DNA from 3 places in the Streptomyces sp. NPDC031474 genome. Region 3 is predicted to be linked to each of the others. Evidence: riboswitches for the same ligand, from Rfam matches in the RefSeq annotation. Region 3 holds a riboswitch; each other region holds the start of a gene.
The links. A riboswitch is a leader RNA that binds a small molecule or an ion and turns the genes downstream of it on or off. The one in region 3 is predicted to bind S-adenosylmethionine.

Region 1 (7,077 bases), on a different contig from region 3:
GCGCCCTTGGCGGTGGTGACGTCGGTGCCGTCGAAGAGGATCTGTCCGGCACTCGCGTCGGCGAGCCGGAGCACCAGGCGGGCAGTGGTTGACTTGCCCGAGCCCGACTCTCCGACCAGGGCGAGGGTCTGGCCTCGGCGGAGGGTGAAGCTGACGTCGTCGACGGCGCGCAGGGTGCGGGGCCCGTCGCCGGTGCGGGGCAGCCTGAACTCCTTGACCAGGTTGCGTACCTCGACCAGGGGCGCCGAATCCGGCTTGGGGACGGAGACAGGGGTGCGGGGCCGGGCGGTGGTCAGGCTCGGGGCGCTGGCCAGCAGGTGCCGGGTGTAGTCGTCCTGCGGGTCGGCGAGGATGTCATGGGTGGGGCCTGCCTCGACGACCTTGCCTTGCGACATCACGACCAGCCGCTGCGCCCGGTCGGCGGCGACCCCGAGATCGTGGGTGACGAGCAGGACCGCGGTGCCCGACTCCTCGGTGAGGCGCTGGAGATGGTCGAGGATGACCCGCTGCACGGTGACGTCGAGCGCGCTGGTGGGCTCGTCGGCGATGATCAGCTCGGGCTGGGCGGCGAGGGCGATGGCGATCAGGGCGCGTTGCCGCATGCCGCCGGACAGTTCGTGCGGGTACTGCCGGGCCCGGGTGGCCGCGTCGGGCAGTCCGGCCCGGTCCAGGACGGCGATCGCCTCGGCGGGAGCCGAGCGGCGGGTTGCGAGACCATGGATGCGCAGCACTTCGGCGACCTGGTCGCCGATGCGCTTGACGGGGTTGAGGGAGACCGTCGGATCCTGGGGGACCAGTCCGATCCGCGCTCCGCGTACGGTGCGCAGTTCCGCCTCCGACAGGGTGGCCAGGTCGTGCCGGCCGAAGCGGACGGTGCCCGCGTCGATGCTGCCGTTCGCCGACAGGAGCCGGGTGATCGCGTGCGCGGTCGTGCTCTTGCCGGAGCCGGACTCGCCGACCACCGCCGTCACCTGTCCCGGCCACACGTCGAGGTCCACGCCCCGGACGGCCTCGACCGTGCCGCCCCGGGTGCGGTACGACACCGACAGGCCGCGGATTTCCAGCAGGGGTGTGGTCACGTCCTCACCGTTCTCACGTTCGTCGGTCATAGCTGCCGGGACCATTCGCCGTCCAGCGCCCGGGCGATGCGGTTGGTGGCCAGTACGGTCGCGGCGATCGCCAGCCCGGGCAGGGCGGTCAGCCACCAGGCGTTGGCGAGGTAGTTGCGGCCGTCGGAGATCAACGTGCCCCACTCCGGGGCCGGCGGGGGCGCCCCGTAGCCGAGGAAGCTCAGCGCCGACACGGCCAGGATGGAGGAGCCGAAGTCGAGGGTGGCCAGCACGATCACCGGGCCCGCCGCGTTGGGCAGCACATGCCGGCCCAGCACCGAGTACCAGCGCGCTCCGCTGGCGCGTGAGGCCTCGACGAAGACGGCCTGCCGCACCCGCAGCACCTCAGCGCGCGCCACCCGCGCGAACGCGGCCACACTGGCGATGCCGACCGCGACCGCCACCTTCACCGTCCCGTAGCCCAGCGCGGTGACCAGGGCCAGGGACATGAACAGCGCGGGGATGGACAGCAGCACGTCGACGAAGCGCATCAGCACGTCGTCCACCCAGCGGCCCACGAACCCGGCGACCACCCCCAGCAGCCCGCCGACCACGAACGCGACCAGCACGGCGATCAGCGTTGCCTTCAGGGACAGTTGGGCGCCGTGGACGACCCGGGAGAACACGTCTCGGCCCAACTCGTCGGTGCCGAACCAGTGACTGCCGCTCGGGCCGCGGAAGTTCTGCGACGGCACGCCCTTCAGCGGGTCCTGCGAGGTGAACAGGTCGGGCCAGAACGAGGCCAGCACCACCAGCACGAGGACGACCACCGACAGCAGCAGCCCCGGGCGGCGCACCACGAACCGCAGCAGCCGCCGTACGTCCACGCGGCGCCCGGGATCAGGCTCCGGCCCCGCAGCGACCGGGCGGGCCAGTCCCAGTGCCGCTTCGGCGGGGTCGTCGACAAGGCTCTGGCTCATGCGAGGGCCGCCTTTCTGCCCGAGGTCACCATGATCCGGGGGTCGAGGAGTGGATAGACCAGGTCGATGACCAGGTTCGTCGTCACGAAGATCAGCGCCCCCAACACCACCACCCCCTGGACCAGCGGGATGTCCTGGGCCGTGACCGCCGCCGCGGTGACGCGGCCGAGGCCGTCGCGGGAGAACACCGTCTCGACGACGACCGAACCGGCGATCAGCTGCCCCACCAGCAGGCCGACGACCGTCAGCGCCGGCAGGGACGCGTTGCGCAGCGCGTGCCGCAGATGGACCCGCCACCGGCCGGCGCCCTTGGCCCGGGCGGTCTCCACATACGCCTGGTCCAGTGCGGTGAGCAGGCTCTTGGCGAGCACCTGCGCGATCTGCGCACCGGTCGGCACCGCCAGAGTCAGCGCCGGCAATACCAGCCCCTTGAATCCGTCGTTGCCGAACGCGGGGAACCAGTGCAGCCGGAAGGAGAATGTCTCGACGAGCAGCAGCCCCACCCAGAACGTCGGGACAGACACTCCCAGCGGCGGCAGCGACAGCAGCAGCTGCCGCAGCCAGCGCTGAGAGGTGTAGGTGGCCAGCACCGCCAGACCGCCGCCGAGCACGACCGCCAACAGCAGTGCGGCACCGGTCAGTTGAAGGGTCTGCGGCAGTGCGTCGGCCAGCGTGGAGGTCACCGGTCGGCCTGTGGAGACCGCGTCGCCGAGGTCCCCACCCACCGCCCGGCCCAGATAGTCGGCGTACTGCACGAGCACGGGCTTGTCGAAGCCGTACTCGTGCCGCAGCGCGGCGAGCCGGGCCGGATCGACCTGACCCGAGTCCATCCCGGCACCGGCCATCGCGGTGACCGGGTCCCCGGGCAGCCAGTTCAGTACCAGGAACGACACCGTGTACGCCGCCCACAGCACCCCGACCGCCTGCGCCAGTCGCTTGATCACATAGCGGCGCATGCACTAGCCGATCCAGGTGTCGTGCAACTGGATGCGGCTGCCCGAGTCGAAGGCGAGGTCGTGCACCTTCTTCGTCACGGCCAGCTGGGTCTGGAGCTCCACCACCGGCACGTTGTAGGCGTTCTGCACGATCAGTTTCTGCGCCTCGTCCACCAGCTGCCTGCGCTTCGCCGTGTCCGTGGTCGCGGCCTGCCCGGACAGCGCGGTGTCCAGCGAACTGGCGGGCACGCGGTAGAAGTTGGCCAGCTGCGTGGAGAAGGAGCTGCGCAGGATGTCCGGGTCCGAGCGGGTCACGTTGCTCCACACCAGGTCGAAGTCACCGCCCTGGAGCGTGGTGGCGAACTGGCTGACCTGGCCCTGCTTGAGCGCCACGTCGATCCCGACGGTTTTCAACTGCTGCTGGACGAGCTCCAGTGCCGGCTGGTTGGTGGCGGCGTTGGGGAACCAGCTGATGGTCAGGTTCAGCTTCTTGCCGTCCCTGGCGCGGATTCCGTCGCTGCCCGCCTTCCAGCCGGCCGCGTCCAGGAGGGCCTTCGCCTTGGCCGCGTCGAAGGCGAGGTCCGAGGAGAGGTCGGTGTAGTCGGGCGTGGTGTGCGCCAGGATGCTGGTCGCCGGCTGGGTGCCGGTCGGGAACACGGTGTCGGCGATCTGCTTGCGGTCGACGGCGGCGAGGACCGCCTGGCGCACCTTCACGTCCTTCAGGAGGGGCCGCGAGTTGTTGATCCCAAGCCCGAACACCACGCCCGGGTTGGCCCGGCGCAGGAGGGTGACCTGCCCACCCTTGAGCGCCGCCTCGTTGGCCTTGCCGACGCTGCTGATCGCGTCCACCTGCCCGGACTGGAGACTGCCGGCCCGCACCCCCGCCTCCGGCACGACCTTGAACACCAGCTTGTCCAGATAGGCCTCACCCTTCTTGGACCACAGCGAGGATCCCCAGTCGTAGCCGATGCGCTTGGCCAGGGTGATCGACTGGTTCTGCACGTACTGCTTCAGCACGAAAGGCCCGGACCCGATCACGCCCTCACTGCACTTCTGTTGCGGGGTCTTCTTCACGCTCGCCGACGACTCGATGCCCAGCGAATGGGTCGAAGTCGCCTGAAGGAACTGCGCGTTGGGCTGCTTGAAGGTCACCTTGACGGTGAGTGGGTCCACCACGGCTGTGCTCTTGACACCGCTGAGGTACCCCTGGGCGAGGGTCCCGAGGGCGCCGAGCTTCGGCACCGCGTCGAAGTTGTCCTTGACCACCTGCGCGGTCAGCTTCGAGCCGTCGCTGAAGGTGACGTCCGACCTCAGATGGAAAGTGAACGTCGTGGCGTCGGAGCTGACATCCCAGCTCTTCGCCAGCCACGGCACGATCTTGCCGGTCTTGGGGTCCTGGTCCGTCAGTGAGTCCACGACCTGGCGCACCGAGTAGATGCTCTCGTTGCTGCCGACCTGCTGCGGATCCACGCAGCCTGCGTCCGAACCCACCGCGAAGGTCAGGGTGCCGCCGGACTTGGGCTGACCGGCGCCGCTGCCGGAATCGCCGCCGCCGGAGCCGCAGGCGGTCAGCAGAACACTGGTGGTCACAAGGGCGGTCAGTGCCGCCCACCGGGAGGTTCTGACATCGGAAAGTGCAATCACGGAGGGCTTCTCCTACTCGTTCACCAGACACGGGTGTGGTGCGGGGCACGGCCGTGCGTGGGCATGCGGCCCCGGCCGACGCGACGCCGGTGCCGGGGGAGCGCTGGGCAGACGGGGATCAGAGGGAAAAGGGGGGATCAAAGACAGACGGAGATCAGGCGCAGGCGGGTGCGGCGACGACAGGTGCCGTACTGCGACCAGCGGCGGGAAGGCCCGTCAGGCCTGACAGAGACAGCTGGTCGAGCGCTTGAGGTCGATGTGGCGCCGTCGCGACAGCCGGGAGAACACGGTGGCGCCGGCGAAGCGGGCGTCGAGGTCACCACCGTGCCGCATATCGGTCCTCCACATATCCGGCCCCGGTCACGGGGCCGCGCGCTTGCGGGGATCGTCGGTGATCCCGCCGGGCTTTCACCTGGAGCACCCCACCGCGCGGGAGGGTTGCCGGTCAGCGAGCCAGGGCTTGACGCTGACACTCAATGCCGTTCGTGATCGTACGGAGCGGTCTTGGCGTACGTCAATGGCGCAAAGGGACGCCGTGTAAGGGGAGTCGGGGCTGGAGTGCGTCCGGCTCAGGAGCCGCCGCGCTCGCGGGGGATCTTCTGCCCGGCCTCGATCGCCACCGGCAGCCGGTTCTCGGCCGGGGGCAGCGGGCAGGTGGCCAGGTCGGTGTAGGCGCACGGCAGGTTCGTGGCGCGGTTGAAGTCCACGATGAGCGTGCCGTCGGCGGCGGGCGGATCGAGGGCCAGAGCCCGGTTGGCGGCGTACGTGGTGAGGCCGGAGGTCGCGTCGGTGAACAGCACCATCAGCCGTCCCGCACCAGGGCCGGGGAACGCGGTCAGCCGCAGCGGGCGCCCGTCGAGCTCGAACTCGACCCTGCCCGGAGCGTCGTACACATGCTCAAGGCCCTCGACCGCGGCGCCCACGGTGGTCGGTCGTGGCGTGTCGAAGGGGATGTAGCGGCCCGTCACGGCCCAGCGCGGGTCGGGGGCGTAGGCGGGTGTTCCGGTGAAGGCCGTGCGCAGCGGCGCGTCCGGGTGCCGGGGGCGCACGATGTCGTTGCCGCCGCGCTTGGCGACCTCGATGACGGCGTCTCCCCAGACGGCGTCGACGCCGCCGCGCTCGGGCAGCACACCGAAGCGGTGTTCGCCGCGTACCGGCGTTCCGTCGACGACCAGTTCCTCACCTTCGTCGAGGTGTACGACGACGCCTTCGGGGCCGGTGTGCCACGCGCCGGGCGCGTCCGGGAAGCGCTGGGGTCGGTCGTCGAGCCAGTGCAGGCCGGTGACCGCCAGGAACCCGTGCGGGGCGGCGAGCCGGGCCTCCTGGGCGCGGTGCCACTCCAGCCAGGTCTCGGTGAAGGCGTGGAGGTCCGTGGTGGTGGCCTCGATGGTCATGGGGAATCTCCTTTGTGCCGGGGGTGCCTTAGGGCAGGGGATGCAGGGGGCTGACGAGTCGACGGGTGTACTCAGCCGGCCAGTTCGCCGAGGAGTCGCCAGGTGCGTCGCCGGTCGGCTTCTCCGGCGATCTCGGTGCCCGAGAACACCACCTCGGTGGCGCCGGCGTCGCGGTACCGCCGTATCTCGGCCTCGACGGTCTTCTCGTCGCCGATCACGGCCAGGTCGGCGGCCCGCCTGCCGCCGGAGAGTTCGATGACCCGCGCGTAGGACGGGATCTGTTCATAGAAGGCGAGGTTCTCGGTGGCCTTGGCCCGCACCGCGTCGACGTCGTCGGTGACCACGCCGGCTACCAGGGCCACGATCCTGGGCGCGGGGCGGCCTGCGGCCTCGGCCGCGGCGGTCAGGGCGGGCACGATGTGGTCCGCCAGGGCGCGCGGTCCCGCCAGATACGGCAGGATCCCGTCGGCAAGCTCGCCGCTGGCCCGCAGAGCCTGCGGCCCCATCGCGGCGACGAGCAGGGGGACGCCGTTCTCGGCACCCGGTACCCGCGCCGGGACGGGTGTGGTGGCGGTGAGCAGCTCGCCGTGGAAGTCGGCCGTGCCGGTCTCGGTCAACTGCCGTAGGGCGGTGAGGAATTCGCGCAGCCGGGCGATGGGTCGTTCGAAAGGCAGGCCGAAGCCCGTCTCCGTCAGCAGTTTCGTGCCCAGAGCCAGACCGAGGTGATAGCGGCCGTGGGTCGCGGCCTGGGCGGTCTGGGCCTGGCTGGAGACGAGCAGCGGGTGCCGGCCGAAGACGGGGATCGCGGAGGTGCCGACCTGCAGTCCGGGCACTTCGCGCCCGACGATCGCCGCGAGCTGGGGTGAGTCCGCGCCGAAGGTCTGCCCGAACCAGGCCGACGTGACACCGGACTCCGCAGCCTCCTGGGCCAGTTGGACGGTGGCGTCGACCTGGTTCGGTGTGTCGGACGCGTTGAGCGCTACTCCAACAGTCATGTCAGTCAGAACGGGCTTCGGCCGAACCCGCATTCCGGTCGGCGTGTGACAGCTTCTTGTCAGTCATGTGTACAAGGGCC
Region 2 (7,077 bases), on a different contig from region 3:
GGCACCCGACATGGCCCAGATCGGCGCCTACTCCGACTACGCCGCCGAGGACCTCCTCTACCGGGCCGGTGACGTGCTCTCCATCCCCGTCGAGGCCGACTTCGTGCCCCAGCTGTCCCATGCGGGCGAGGTGCGCGGGGTCCAGTACGGCATGCCGTTCGCGTCCTCCACGCGGCTGCTGTTCTACAACAAGACCCTCTTCGCCAAGGCCGGCCTCACCCCGCCGACCACCTGGGCCGAGCTCGCCAAGGACGCGCAGGCGCTCAAGGACGAGGGCGTGAAGTACCCGTACGCGCTCCCGCTGGGCCCCGAGGAGGCGCAGGCCGAGACCCTGCAGTGGCTGCTCAGCGGCGGAGGCGGCTACACGCAGACCGTGAGCAGCTACAGCCTCGACTCCGCCGAGAACGTCGACACGTTCAACTGGCTGAAGAACAAGCTCGTCGGCAAGGGCCTGACCGGGCCGGTCGCGCCGGGCAAGCTGAACCGGGCCACCGCGTTCGCCGCGTTCGCCGCCGGCGACGTGGGCATGCTCAACGGGCACCCGTCGCTCATGAAGACGGCCCAGAGCAAGGGCGTCAAGTTCGGCATGGTGCCGATGCCCGGGGTCGCCGGTCCGAGCAAGTCCTCCATGGGCGTCGCCGACTGGATGACCGCCTTCAAGCAGAACGGGCACGCCGAGCAGATCGGCGACTTCCTCGACTTCGTCTACAGCGAGAAGAACGTCCTCGCCTTCTCCCGCGAGTACGACCTGCTGCCGGTCACCGGCTCCGCGTCCCAGGTGATGGGGACGGCCAAGGAGGACGCCGACCTCCAGCCGTTCCTGGAGGAGCTCCCGCTGTCGGAGAGCTACCCCGTCGGACGGACCTCCTGGGCCAAGGTCAGCGCGGAGATCAAGAAGCGGATCGGCCAGGCCGTGACCCCGAACGGCAGCCCGGCCGAGGTGCTGGGCGAACTCCAGACCACGGCGACGACGCTGGACGCGGCCACCGGCGAATGAGCCGAGCGGACCGGGCAGGCCGAGTGTCGGTGGCGGGCGCTACCGTGCCGGAATGGAGCAGCGAGAGGAAGAACGGCGAGAGGAAGAACGGCGAGAGGAAGAACTGGGGGCCAGGGAACGGAACATCCTGGCCCTGGAGCGGCGCGGGTTCACCGGCCCCGGCGCGAAGGAGCGGGCGATACGCGAGAAACTCGACCTGGCCCCGGTCCGCTACTACCAACTCCTCAACGCCCTCCTCGACGACCCGCGCGCCCTGGCCCACGACCCGGTGACGGTGAACAGGCTGAGAAGGGTGAGGGAGACGAGGCGCGGGGAACGCTGATCGCTCCGCCGGACGTGCCACGCCCTGCCGTCGATCGTCTGCGGCACCGCCGTGGCCGGTCGCGCGGTTCCCCGCGCCCCTTGGGCGCGCAGCCGAACCGCAACGTCCACAACGCGCTCCACCCGACCTGCTCGGCGCGGCCGCCCACGGCTATCGTCGCCGTATGGGCACCCAAGAGACGCACTCCACGGAACCCGAATCCCTCCCCGTTCCCACCACCGAGGCAGGCCGGGCGGCGCTCGACGCGATCATCGGCAGCCCCTCGACCACCCTCGTCGCCCTCGACTTCGACGGCACCCTCGCCCCGATCGTCGAGAACCCCGAGGACGCCCGGGCGCACCCCGACGCCGTCCCCGCGCTCGCGGACCTCGCGCCGAAGGTCGCCGCCGTCGCCGTGATCACGGGCCGGCCCGCCGAGGTCGCCGTACACCACGGCGGCTTCGCCGGGGTCGACGGGCTGGCGCACCTCTTTGTCCTCGGCCACTACGGCGCCGAACGCTGGGACGCCCGCACCGGCGCCCTGACCGCCCCCGACCCGCACCCCGGCGTGGCCGCCGTCCGCGCCGAACTCCCGCAGGTCCTGGAAACGGCCGGGAACCGGCCGGGCGTCTGGATCGAGGAGAAGGGCGGCCGGGCCGTAGCCGTCCACACCCGCCGCGCCGACGACCCCCAGGCCGCCTTCGACGCCCTGCGCACCCCCCTCACCGACCTCGCCACCCGGCACGGCCTGATCGTCGAGCCCGGCCGCATGGTCCTGGAACTGCGCCCGCCCGGCATGGACAAGGGCGTGGCCCTGCTGGAGCACGTCCGCGAGACCGGCGCGCAGTCGGTCCTCTACGCCGGCGACGACCTCGGCGACCTCCCCGCCTTCGCCGCCGTCGAGAAACTCCGCTCCGACGGCACCCCCGGCCTACTCGTCTGCAGCGGCAACCCGGAGGTGACCGAACTGGCAGCCCGCGCGGACCTCGTCGTCGACGGCCCTGCCGGCGTCGTGGACCTCCTGCGAAAGCTGGCGTCCCGACTCGCCTGACGTCCACGCGGGTGCGGTGAGAGGCCGGCCGGGTCAGGTCGGCTGGAGCTCTCGCAGGGCGGTCAGCTGGTCGAGGAACCACTTGGCCGGGGGGAGCGCCGTCGCTGCTGCCGACAGGCGTTTGGTGCGCTCGGCGCGCTCCTCCGGCTTCATGGTCAGGCCCTCGTGCAGGGCACGGGCGGTCTCCAGGACGTCGTACGGGTTGACGACGATCGCGTCCTCGCCCAGCTCCCAGTACGCCCCCGCCTCCCGGGACAGCACCAGCGCGCAGCCCTCGTCGGAGACGACCGGGACCTCCTTGGCGACCAGGTTCATGCCGTCCCGGATGGGGTTCACCAGCGCCACGTCGGCCAGGCGGTACGCGCCGAGGGAGCGGGCGAAGTCGTCCTCGAGGTTCAGCAGCACCGGCGTCCAGCCGGGGGTGCCGTACGCGGCGTTGATCTCCTCCGTCACGCGCCGCACCTCGGTCATGTAGTCGCGGTACACGGCGAGATCCTGGCGCGAGGGGTAGGCGAAGGCCACGTGCACGACCCGCTCGCGCCACTCCGGGTGGTCGTCGAGCAGCTGCCGGTAGGCCAGGAGCCCGCGCACGATGTTCTTGGACAGTTCCGTGCGGTCGACCCGGACGATCGTCCTGCGCCCCTCGCCGATCTGCGCACGGAGATCCGCCATGCGCTCGTCGACGTCCAGCCGGTGCGAGCGCTCCCGCAGGAAGTCGGCGTCCGCGCCGAGACCGTGCACGCCGATCTGCGTCTTCCCCAGCTCCCCGGCGAACTCCGTACAGCACGCGGTGAACGCGTTCGCCCAGCGCCGGGTGAGGAAGCCCAGGCGGTCCGCGCCGAGCATCCCCTGGAGCAGCTGCTCACGGATGTCCCCGGGCAGGATGCCGAAGTAGTCGACCGGCGCCCACGGGGTGTGCGAGAAGTGGCCGATGCGCAGGTCGGGGCGCAGCTCGCGGAGCATCCCGGGGACCAGGCACAGGTGGTAGTCCTGGACGAGGACGGCCGCCCCCTCCGCCGCCTCCTCGGCCAGCGCCTCGGCGAACGCCCCGTTGTAGGCCTCGTACGACGCCCACTGGCGGCGGAACTCCGCGTCGAAGACCGGCTCCAGCGGGGTCTGGTAGAGGAGGTGGTGGATGAACCAGAGCACCGAGTTGGCGATGCCGTTGTACGCGTCGGCGTGCACGTCGGCCGGGATGGGCAGCATGCGCACGCCCTCCTCGCCGACCCCGCGCGCGACCGCCTCCCGGTCGCCGTCGGAGAGCGCCGCGCACACCCAGAGGGCGCCCGCGTCGGGGCCGATGGCCGACAGGCCGGAGACCAGCCCGCCGCCACCGCGTTTCGCGTGCAGCGAGCCGTCCTCGCGCACCTCGTAGGAGACCGGACCGCGGTTGGACGCGACCAGCACCTCAGCACCCCGAGCAGCCATGTCGTGCGTGGAAGCCATACGCCACAACCTAGCCCGGTGGGGAAACGCTCAAACGTACGGTCGCGCACAGTGCGAGGACCGTATACGGCCTGTCCGCGGTGTTACGCCTGTTGCGCGACTGGCTCACGCGACCTTGCGGGTCGCGTACTCGACGATCTCCGCCATCGGCGGCCGTTCCTCGGTGTCCACGGAGTAGGTGCGGGGCTCGAAGCCGTCCCCGCTCCGCTCGAACTGGGTGAGGGCCGGGCGGATCATGTGCCCGCGGGCCAGCCGCAGCTGCGCCGTGCGGTAGATCGCCGCCGCCATCCGGCCCAGGGCCTGCCCGTCCTGGTGGCGGTGCTTTCGCACCCCCACGTCCACCTGTGCGAGGGCGTCTAGCCCCACCAGGTGCAGGGCGTCGACCAGCATGCCCAGCTCCACGCCGTAGCCGACGGGGAAGGGCAGCTGCTCCAGCAGGCTGCGCCGGGCCGCGTACTCGCCGCCGAGCGGCTGCACGAACCCGGCCAGCTGCGGCCAGTGCATGTTGAGCAGCGGGCGGGCCATCAGCTCGGTGACCCTTCCGCCCTGGCCGGCCGCACCGCGGAGCGGACGGTCGTACATGCCCTTGACGAGATCCACGTCCGGGTCGGTGAGCAGCGGGCCGACGATCCCCGAGACGAAGTCGGAGGAGAACTCCCTGAGGTCGGCGTCGATGAAACAGACGATGTCCCCGGTGGTGACCAGCAGCGAGCGCCACAGCACCTCGCCCTTGCCGGGCACGGCGGGGATGCGGGGCAGGATCGCGTCGCGGTGCACGACCCGCGCGCCCGCCGCCGCCGCGACCTCGGCCGTACGGTCGGTCGATCCCGAGTCGACGACGACGATCTCGTCGACGAGCGGAACCTGGTGCATGAGATCGTGACGGATGACGGCGACGATGTCCCCGACCGTCTCCTCCTCGTTCAGCGCGGGCAGCACCACCGACACCGACTGGTTCGTGGTCCGCTTCGCGGCCAGGATCCGGTGCAGCGGGCGATCGGCCACGGACCAGGAGCGGGTGCTCAGCCAGCGCTCGACTTCTTCCAGCACAGTCTGCGGCTCCTCACGGTTGTCTCGCGGTTCGGACGACTATCTCAACTGTCCTGGCCTTCGGTTACAGTCTTGAACAACGCTGGTGACCATCGCATGTCGGGGGTCACGGGCGTCCACAACCGAATACCGCTCATCCAGAGGGGCAGAGGGATACGGCCCGATGAAGCCCCGGCAACCCTCCAGCCGGTCTCGTTACCGATCACTGTTGATCGTTCCGCGAGGCTCCCGGCTTGGGAAGGTGCCAAATCCGTCTCACGACGAGATGCGTCGTGAGGAAGATGAGGAGAAAGGGCCTCGCCTCACATGGCTGCGCAGACTGTTGCAAGCACCACGGACAGCATCGAATCCACTGTAGACCTCGGTCCCGCCACGGCGCTGAGCTGCCGCGAGTGCGGTCACCGCGTGCCCCTCGGCCCGGTCTTCGCCTGCGAAGAGTGTTTCGGCCCCCTCGAGATCGCCTACGACTTCTCCTCCTACGACACGGAGGAGCTCCGCAAGCGCATCGAGGCGGGACCCGCGAACATCTGGCGCTACGCGCCGCTGCTGCCCGTCCCGGCCGACGTGGCGGACAAGCCGAACATCAACCCGGGCTGGACCAAGCTCGTCAAGGCCGACAACCTCGCCCGTGAGCTGGGCGTCGACGCCGGCAAGCTGTTCGTCAAGGACGACTCCGGCAACCCGACGCACTCCTTCAAGGACCGCGTCGTCGCCCAGGCCATCGAGGCGGCCCGCGCCTTCGACTTCACGACCCTGTCCTGCTCCTCCACGGGCAACCTGGCCGGCGCCGTCGGCGCGGCCGCCGCCCGCGCCGGCTTCCGCTCCTGCGTGTTCATCCCGCACGACCTGGAGCAGGGCAAGATCGTCATGGCCGCGATCTACGGCGGCGAGCTCGTCGGCATCGAGGGCAACTACGACGACGTCAACCGCTTCTGCTCCGAGCTCATCGGCGACCCGGCGGGCGAGGGCTGGGGCTTCGTCAACGTCAACCTGCGGCCGTACTACGCCGAGGGTTCCAAGACGCTGGCCTATGAGATCTGCGAGCAGCTCGGGTGGCGGCTGCCGGACCAGCTGGTCGTGCCGATCGCCTCGGGCTCGCAGCTCACGAAGATCGACAAGGGTCTGCAGGAGCTGATCAAGCTCGGCCTCGTCGAGGACAGGCCGTACAAGATCTTCGGCGCGCAGGCGGAGGGGTGCAGCCCGGTGTCCGTCGCGTACAAGGCGGGGCATGACGTGGTCCGGCCGCAGAAGCCGAACACCATCGCCAAGTCGCTGGCGATCGGCAACCCGGCGGACGGTCCCTACGTCCTCGACATCGCCCGGCGGACGGGCGGGGCGGTGGAGGACGTCGACGACGAGCAGATCGTCGACGCGATCCGGCTGCTCGCCCGGACCGAGGGGATCTTCGCGGAGACCGCCGGCGGGGTGACCGTCGGGGTGACGCGGAAGCTGATCGAGAACGGGCTGCTGGACCCGACGCTGACCACTGTCGTGCTGAACACGGGTGATGGTCTGAAGACGCTGGACGCGGTGGCGGGGACGGGCCTCACGGCGACGATCCGTCCCAACCTGGAGTCGTTCCGCGAAGCTGGTCTCGCGTAAGCAGCTTGTTGTTCGTCTGCGGGCCGCCCGCGCCCCTGAAAGCCCGTACCCGACCGGAGGTCATCAGTCATGAGCGTCAACGTCCGCATCCCCACCATCCTGCGTACCTACACCGGTGGCGCGGCCGAGGTCCTGGCCGAGGGCTCGACCCTCGGCGAGGTCATCGCGGACCTGGAGAAGAACCACACCGGGATCGCCGCTCGGGTTCTGGACGACCAGGGCAAGCTGCGGCGGTTCGTCAACGTGTACGTGAACGATGACGACGTCCGCTTCGAGCAGGGCCTGGAGACGGCGACCCCGGACGGCGCCGGCGTCTCGATCATCCCGGCCGTCGCCGGTGGCTGACCGTCGGTCAGTACCCGTCGGTAGTAACCGTCGGTAACAGTGATTACCGAGCGTTCATCGAATTGCCCTCTCCGCGATAGAAGCGGAGGGGGCAATTCAGTGTGGTTGAGCGCGGTACAGTTGGGGAACCGGGTCCCGATCAATGGATCCGGAGCCTTTCATTTCTGCCCCGTGCCCGATGAGAAGCAGCCAAAGTGCGCGTCTCATTCGTGGCTTTTGTGGCTTTTGTAGGGCCCGACTTGCCCTGAATTCTGGCGAAGTCTCGCCACATTCCGGATCCCGCGC
Region 3 (7,077 bases):
TGATCGCCATGGTGCGGGTGAAGCAGCACGAGGACCTGGCGGACGTCATCCCGGGCAGCATCAGCAAGATCCCCGGGGTGGAGGCGACGGACACACACGTCGCCTTCCGCACCTACTCGCAGCACGACCTGGAGGCGGCGTTCGCGATCGGCCTGGACTCCTAGGCCGTGTTTCGAAAGTCCCGTCTGCCCCAGGACTCTGCCCCAGGACAGGTCCTAGACCCTAGACCGCCGGGACGCAGCGGCCGTCCTGTGTGCGGTACTGCCACCGTGCGCCGTCGGCCACCAGTTCCCGCACCGCGTCGACGAACCGCTCCACGTGCTCGTCGGGGGTGCCGGCGCCGAAGCTCACCCGGATCGCGTTGAGGGACTTCTCGCCGGGGGCAGCCTCGGGGGCGCCGCACTCGCCCTGGCTCTGCGGGTCACTGCCCAGGAGGGTGCGGAGCAGCGGGTGGGCGCAGAAGAGGCCGTCGCGGACTCCGATGCCGTACTCGGCGGAGAGGGCGGCGGCGAAGTGGGAGCTGTTCCAGCCCTCGACGACGAAGGAGATCACGCCGACCCGCGGGGCGTCGTCGCCGAAGAGGGAGAGGATCCGGACCTCCGGCACCTCGGCCAGCCCCGTCCGCACCTTCTCGATGAGGTACTGCTCGCGGGCCACCAGCGTGTCGAAGCCGGCCTCCGTCAGCGCCGTGCAGGCCGAGGCGATGGCGTAGGCGCCGATCACGTTCGGGGAGCCGGCCTCGTGGCGGGCGGCGCTCTCGTGCCACTGCACGTCCACTCCCCCGTCCTCGCGCCGGGTGACCTTGCGGCTGGCGCCGCCGCCCGCGAGGTACGGGTCGGCCGCGCGGAGCCAGTCGGCGCGGCCGGCGAGGACGCCGGAGCCGAAGGGCGCGTACAGCTTGTGGCCGGAGAAGGCGACCCAGTCGACGTCGAGGTCCTGCACCGACACCGGGTGGTGCGGGGCCAGCTGGGCAGCGTCCAGGACGATGCGGGCGCCGTGGGCGTGGGCCGCCGCCGCGAGCTCACGGACGGGCCACAGCTCGCCGGTGACGTTCGAGGCGCCGGTGACGCACACCAGGGCCGGGCCGTATTCCCCTTCGTTGGACATGGTGCGGTCGGCGAGGGCGCGCTCCAGGGCCTCGACGGCCTGGCGGGGGGTGCGGGGGGCGTCGAGGTAGGTGACCCGGGCGTCCTGCCAGGGCAGCAGCGAGGCGTGGTGCTCGGTCTCGAAGACGAAGACCTGGCAGTCGGCCGGGAGCGCCTGCGCCAGCAGGTTGAGGGAGTCCGTCGTGGACCGGGTGAAGATCAGCTGGTCGTCGGCGCGGCAGTCGAGGAACTCGGCGACCGTCCTGCGGGCGTTCTCGAAGAGGTCCGTGGAGAGCTGGGAGAGGTAGCCGGCGCCGCGGTGGACGCTGCCGTAGTAGGGGGCGTAGGCCGCCACGTCGTCCCAGACGCGCTGGAGGGCGGGGGCGCTGGCGGCGTAGTCGAGCGCCGCGTAGGCGACCTCGCCGCCGGTGACGAGCGGGACGGTGACATCCCGGCCGAGAACGGGCAGGGCGCCCGAAAGGTCACTGCGAACGGTCCGGGCGGCGGCAGCGGTGGAGACAGACATGGCGAACTCCCGTGAGAGGCAAGGGGGAACCGCCGTGCGAGCGGGTACGGCTCAAGCACGGAGGAAGGTGAAAAGGGGGATGCGGAGGCGGGGCTCTACGCCCTATCGCATTCGCTTGCTCACGGAAGACTCCCTCGAACGACCCAGGACCCCTGGGCTGTGCTTGCTCGAAAGAGCGTGAGGGGCCCGCGCTTGCCGTAGACCTCGCTGCCTACGGCCTGGTCTTCACCCGGGGCACCCCGCCACGGAAGGAGGGTTGCCGGACAGTCGGCCGGGGCCTCATGACTGTCACTCATGACCTGGTACGGAAACCTACGTGAGGTGATCGCGGTCCCGCAACCCGTGTCCGGATCGCGGGACCGCGTCACCGACGGCTACGCGTTGCTGGCGGCCACCCAGCGCTCCAGGGACCGCTTGGCCGCGCCGGAGTCGATCGACTCGGCCGCCCGGTCCATGCCGGCCCGGATCTGCTCGGCCAGCGGCCCTGCGCCCGGGTCGAGGGCGACCAGCGCCGCCGCCGAGTTCAGCAGCACGGCGTCCCGCACCGGGCCCGTCTCGCCCGCCAGGAGGCGCCGGGCCACCTCCGCGTTGTAGGACGGGTCCCCGCCCCGCAGCGCCTCCACCGGGACCAGGTCGAGGCCGACGTCCCGCGGGTCGAAGGTCTCCTCGCTCACCTTGCCGTCGCGGACGACCCACACATGGGAGGTGGCCGTCGTGGTCAGCTCGTCCAGGCCGTCGTCGCCCCGGAAGACCAGAGAGGAGTTGCCGCGCTCGGCGAAGACACCCGCGACGACCGGCGCCATGCGCGGGTCCGCGACCCCGACCGCCTGGCTGCGCACCTGTGCGGGGTTGGTCAGCGGGCCCAGCACGTTGAACACCGTGCGGATGCCCAACTGGCCGCGGGCGGCGCCCACATGACGCAACGCCGGATGGAACTTGACCGCGAAGCAGAAGGTGATCCCGGCCTTCTGGGCCACCTCCGCCACCCGCGCCGGGGTCAGCTCCAGGTTGACGCCGAGCTTCTCCAGGACGTCCGAGGCGCCGGACGCGGAGGACGCGGCCCGGTTGCCGTGCTTGACGACCGTGGCGCCCGCGCCGGCCACGACGATCGCCGACATGGTGGAGATGTTGACCGTCTTCGCGCCGTCGCCGCCCGTGCCGACGATGTCGACGGTCCGGCCGGGCACCTCGATCAGGTTGGCGTGCTCGTACATCGCCCGCACGAGGCCGTTGATCTCCTCGACGGTCTCGCCCTTGGCCCGCAGCGCCACCACGAACCCGGCGATCTGCGCGTCGGTCGCCTCGCCGCGCATGATCCGGTCCAGCGCCCAGAACGTGGCGTCGGCGCCCTGGTCCTGGCCGTACAGCAGGCTGTTCAGCACCTCGGGCCAGGAACGGTCCGCCGCGGTGTCGCCTCCAGCGGGGGTCACAGCGCTCATAGCCGCTCCTGTGCGTGTCGTCGTGCGTCGTCGTGGGTCGTCCGGACCCGTGTGAACCCCACCCTATCCAGCCCGTGGGCACGGCAAAGGGCCCCGTCCGAAGACCGGACGGGGCCCTTTGGGGCGGCGTGGCGACGCCTGGGATCAGTGGTGGCCGTGGCCGCTCGTGATCTCCTTGTACTCCTCGACAGTGGGCTTCGGGATCTGCTGGTCCTCGCCGAAGTACGCGTTGCTGATCTTGGCGCGGAGCTTCTCCGAGCCCTTCACCTTGCGCTCGACGCCGTTCTCGTCGACGGTCGCGCCGATCGCGGCCGGCGCGTACTGCTCGTGCGCGGTGAGGGTGTGCAACTGCTCCTGGCTGAGCGGCTCGTGGATCTCGACGAACTCACCGTGCGGCAGCCGCTTGATGGTGCCGGTCTCGCGACCGTGCAGCACCTTGTCGTGGTCGCGACGCTGCAGGCCGAGGCAGATCCGCTTGGTGAGGATGTACGCGATGACCGGTCCGACGAAGAAGAAGATCCGGACGAACCAGGTGATCGAGTTGATCGACAGGTGGAAGTGGGTGGCCCACAGGTCGTTGCCACCGCCGACCAGCGTGATCATGTACATCGTGACCCAGGCGACGCCCAGCGCCGTACGGGTCGGCGCGTTGCGCGGGCGGTCCAGGATGTGGTGCTCGCGCTTGTCGCCGGTGATCCAGGACTCGATGAACGGGTAGGCCGCCATCGCGCCGAGGACCACACCGAAGAGGACCAGCGGGATGAACACGCCCAGGACGAGCGTGTGACCCCAGAGGTTGATCTCCCAGCCCGGCATGAAGCGGATCAGACCCTCGGCGAAGCCCATGTACCAGTCGGGCTGGGCGCCGGTCGACACCTGGTCCGGACGGTAGGGGCCCATGGCCCAGATCGGGTTGATCTGCGCGATCGCCGCGATCGCCGCGATGACACCGAAGACCAGGAAGAAGAAGCCTCCGGCCTTGGCCATGTACACCGGCAGCAGCGGCATGCCCACGACGTTCTTGTTGCTCTTGCCGGGGCCCGCGAACTGCGTGTGCTTGTGGTAGAAGACCAGGATCAGGTGGCCCACCACCAAGCCCAGCATGATGCCCGGCAGCAGCAGGATGTGGATCGAGTAGAACCGCGCCACGAAGTCGTGGCCCGGGAACTCCCCGCCGAACAGGAACATCGAGATGTACGTGCCGACGATCGGCATCGACAGGATGGCGCCCTGGGTGAAGCGGACACCGGTGCCGGAGAGCAGGTCGTCCGGGAGCGAGTAACCGGTGAAGCCGGTGAACATGCCGAGGACGAACAGCAGGAAGCCGAACAGCCAGTTGATCTCACGCGGCTTGCGGAACGCGCCCGTGAAGAACACGCGCATCATGTGCACGAACATGCCGGCGAGGAAGATCAGCGCCGCCCAGTGGTGGATCTGCCGGATGAGCAGACCGCCGCGCACGTCGAAGGAGATGTGCAGGGTCGAGCTGAACGCCTCGGACATCAGCTGTCCCTGGAGCGGGACGTAGCTGCCGTGGTACTCCACCTCGTTCATCGACGGGTGGAAGAACAGCGTCAGATACACACCCGTCAGGATGATGATGATGAAGCTGTAGAGGCAGATCTCGCCCAACATGAACGACCAGTGGTCGGGGAAGATCTTGCGCATGTTGGCCTTGGCCAGGGAGTAGATCCCGAGCCGGCCGTCGGCCCAGTCGGCGACGCGCTCGCCGGCCGGAGCCTTCCCGCGTTCGCGGGTCCCAGTGGACTCTGTGGTGCTCATCCGCGCTCCCAGAAAGCAGGACCGACGGGCTCTTCGAAGTCGCCGAGCGCCTCGAGGTAGCCCTCGTCGTTCACACCGATGCGCAGCTGCGGCAGGGCGTGACCGGCGGGGCCGAAGATCACTCGGGCACCGTCGGAGAGGTCGAAGGTGGACTGGTGGCAGGGGCACAGCACGTGGTGCGTCTGCTGCTCGTACAGGGAGATCGGGCAGCCCACGTGGGTGCAGATCTTCGAGTACGCCACGATGCCCTCGTGCGACCACTCGAGTTCGCGCTTGTCCTTGATGTTGTCCGGCTGCAGCCGGACGATCATCAGGGCCGCCTTGGCGATCTCGTTCTGGAAATCCTCGTCGTGCTCCTCCAGGCCCTCGGGCTTGGCGAAGGTGAGCGAACCGACGGCGACGTCCGAGGGACGCAGCGGCTCGTTCGTGTTCATGTTGACGAGCAGCTTGCCCTTGGCCCACAGCGTGTGCCGCAGCTTGTCCTCGGGCAGCGGGCCGAGGTCGCGCAGCAGCACGACGCCGGAGAGCGGCACCAGGGCGACCGCGCCGAACAGCGTGTTGCGGATCAGCTTGCGGCGGCCGAGCGCGGACTCCTTGGCGCCCTGCCTGAAGTCCGCGTGGACCTTCGCACGGACCTCGGGGTCGGCCGCGATCGCGTGCCGCTCGTCGGCGACCTCCACGTCCGACATCAGGGTGCGGGCCCAGTGGACCGCGCCGGCGCCGATCGTGAACAGCGCCGTGCCCAGCGTCAGCCCCAGCGCGAAGTTCAGCGCGCTGAGGTGACCGATCGGGAACACGAAGATCGACTTGTCGGCGGGGATCGTCACATACGAGGCGATGAAGCCGACCGTGGCGAGCATCGACAGCGTGAACAGGAAGGCGACCGCACGCTCGGACCGCTTGGCGGCCCGCTCGTCGATGTCCTGGACGCGGTGCTCGTGGGGCGGCAGGCCGGGGTCGGCGAACGGGTTCTTCTCGTCCGCGACGCCTACCGCCGTACCGTGCGCGTGGCCCTGCTCAGCGGGCAGGTTCTCTTCTGGAATGTCTTGGCTACTCATGACTTCTTGGCCTTTGCGGTCCGAGCGGCGACCCAGACGGCGACCGCGATCATGGCGCCGAGGCCGAAGATCCAGGAGAACAGGCCCTCACTGACCGGCCCGATGCCGCCCAGTTCCAGACCACCGGGGTTGTTCGTCTCGTCGCTGTTGACCGCGTGCAGGTACGCGATGATGTCCTTCTTGTTCTGCTCCGACAGGGTGGTGTCGGGGAAGGAGGGCATGTTCTGCGGGCCGGTCTGCATGGCCTCGTAGAGGTGCTTGGGGTCCACGTCCTCAAGGGTCGGAGCGAACTTGCCCTTGGTGAGGGCGCCGCCCTTGCCGGTGAAGTTGTGGCACTGCGCGCAGTTGGTGCGGAACAGTTCGCCGCCCTTGGCGATGTCCGCGCCCTCCGGGCCGTACTCGGCCTCGGTCGGGACGGACGGGCCGGCGCCGAGGGAGGAGATGAACGCGGCGAGCTGGTCGATCTCGGCCTGCGAGTAGATGACCTTCTTCGAGGGCACCTGGGCGCCCTGGGAGGTCGCCGCCGGCATACGCCCGGTGCCGACCTGGAAGTCGACGGCCGCGGCGCCCACGCCGACCAGGCTCGGACCGTCGGAGCTGCCCTGACCGCCGGTGCCGTGGCAGCTGGCGCAGCCTACGGCGTAGAGCTTCTTGCCCTCATCGATGGCGAGGGACTGGGCGGTGTCGTCTGCCTGCGCCTTGCTCGCGGGCGCGAGCGCGGCATACAGCCACCCTGTGCATGCCAGCGCGAGGACTAGGACGACGAGCGCCGCCAGCGGATGGCGTCGTCGTGCGGAGAGCTTTTTCACGGATTACCCCGGTGTCAGGATCTTCTGCGTCGATGCTTGCGGAGGTGCGGGAGCGGGCCCGGCTACTTGATCAGGTAGATCGTGGCGAAGAGGCCGATCCAGACGACATCGACGAAGTGCCAGTAGTAGGACACGACGATGGCCGCTGTCGCCTGCTCGTGGGTGAACCTCTTGGCCGCGTAGGTGCGCCCGAGAACGAACAGGAAGGCGATGAGGCCGCCCGTCACGTGCATGCCGTGGAAGCCGGTGGTCAGGTAGAACACCGAGCCGTACGGGTCGGAGGAGAGCGAGAGCCCGTCCTTCTTCACCAGCTCCGTGTACTCGAAGATCTGCCCGCCGATGAAGATCGCACCCATGATGAAGGTGACGATGAACCAC

Region 1: linked by a shared signal. The riboswitch ahead of ACZ5SK_RS47925 (putative leader peptide) and the one ahead of ACZ5SK_RS02115 (aminotransferase class V-fold PLP-dependent enzyme) in region 3 are both predicted to bind S-adenosylmethionine.
Region 2: linked by a shared signal. The riboswitch ahead of thrC (threonine synthase) and the one ahead of ACZ5SK_RS02115 (aminotransferase class V-fold PLP-dependent enzyme) in region 3 are both predicted to bind S-adenosylmethionine.

What each region holds. Positions count from the first base shown of each region.
Region 1 covers NZ_JBVIJX010000057.1:8,232-15,308, forward strand. Annotated here, with positions in the region: gene ACZ5SK_RS47905 (ABC transporter ATP-binding protein) at 1-1,109, opposite strand, end outside; gene ACZ5SK_RS47910 (ABC transporter permease) at 1,106-2,029, opposite strand; gene ACZ5SK_RS47915 (ABC transporter permease) at 2,026-2,985, opposite strand; gene ACZ5SK_RS47920 (ABC transporter substrate-binding protein) at 2,989-4,554, opposite strand; gene ACZ5SK_RS47925 (putative leader peptide) at 4,825-4,941, opposite strand; SAM riboswitch class IV at 4,976-5,089, opposite strand; gene ACZ5SK_RS47930 (DUF1684 domain-containing protein) at 5,178-6,002, opposite strand; gene ACZ5SK_RS47935 (LLM class F420-dependent oxidoreductase) at 6,074-6,997, opposite strand.
Region 2 covers NZ_JBVIJX010000021.1:157,218-164,294, forward strand. Annotated here, with positions in the region: gene ACZ5SK_RS38005 (ABC transporter substrate-binding protein) at 1-997, shown strand, start outside; gene ACZ5SK_RS38010 (DUF3263 domain-containing protein) at 1,050-1,319, shown strand; gene otsB (trehalose-phosphatase) at 1,483-2,349, shown strand; gene ACZ5SK_RS38020 (alpha,alpha-trehalose-phosphate synthase (UDP-forming)) at 2,383-3,795, opposite strand; gene ACZ5SK_RS38025 (glucosyl-3-phosphoglycerate synthase) at 3,901-4,845, opposite strand; SAM riboswitch class I at 4,976-5,133, shown strand; gene thrC (threonine synthase) at 5,152-6,447, shown strand; gene ACZ5SK_RS38035 (MoaD/ThiS family protein) at 6,517-6,792, shown strand.
Region 3 covers NZ_JBVIJX010000001.1:451,897-458,973, forward strand. Annotated here, with positions in the region: gene ACZ5SK_RS02110 (Lrp/AsnC family transcriptional regulator) at 1-164, shown strand, start outside; gene ACZ5SK_RS02115 (aminotransferase class V-fold PLP-dependent enzyme) at 223-1,611, opposite strand; SAM riboswitch class IV at 1,795-1,911, opposite strand; gene trpD (anthranilate phosphoribosyltransferase) at 1,986-3,050, opposite strand; gene qcrB (cytochrome bc1 complex cytochrome b subunit) at 3,195-4,832, opposite strand; gene qcrA (cytochrome bc1 complex Rieske iron-sulfur subunit) at 4,829-5,890, opposite strand; gene qcrC (cytochrome bc1 complex diheme cytochrome c subunit) at 5,887-6,699, opposite strand; gene ctaE (aa3-type cytochrome oxidase subunit III) at 6,762-7,077, opposite strand, start outside.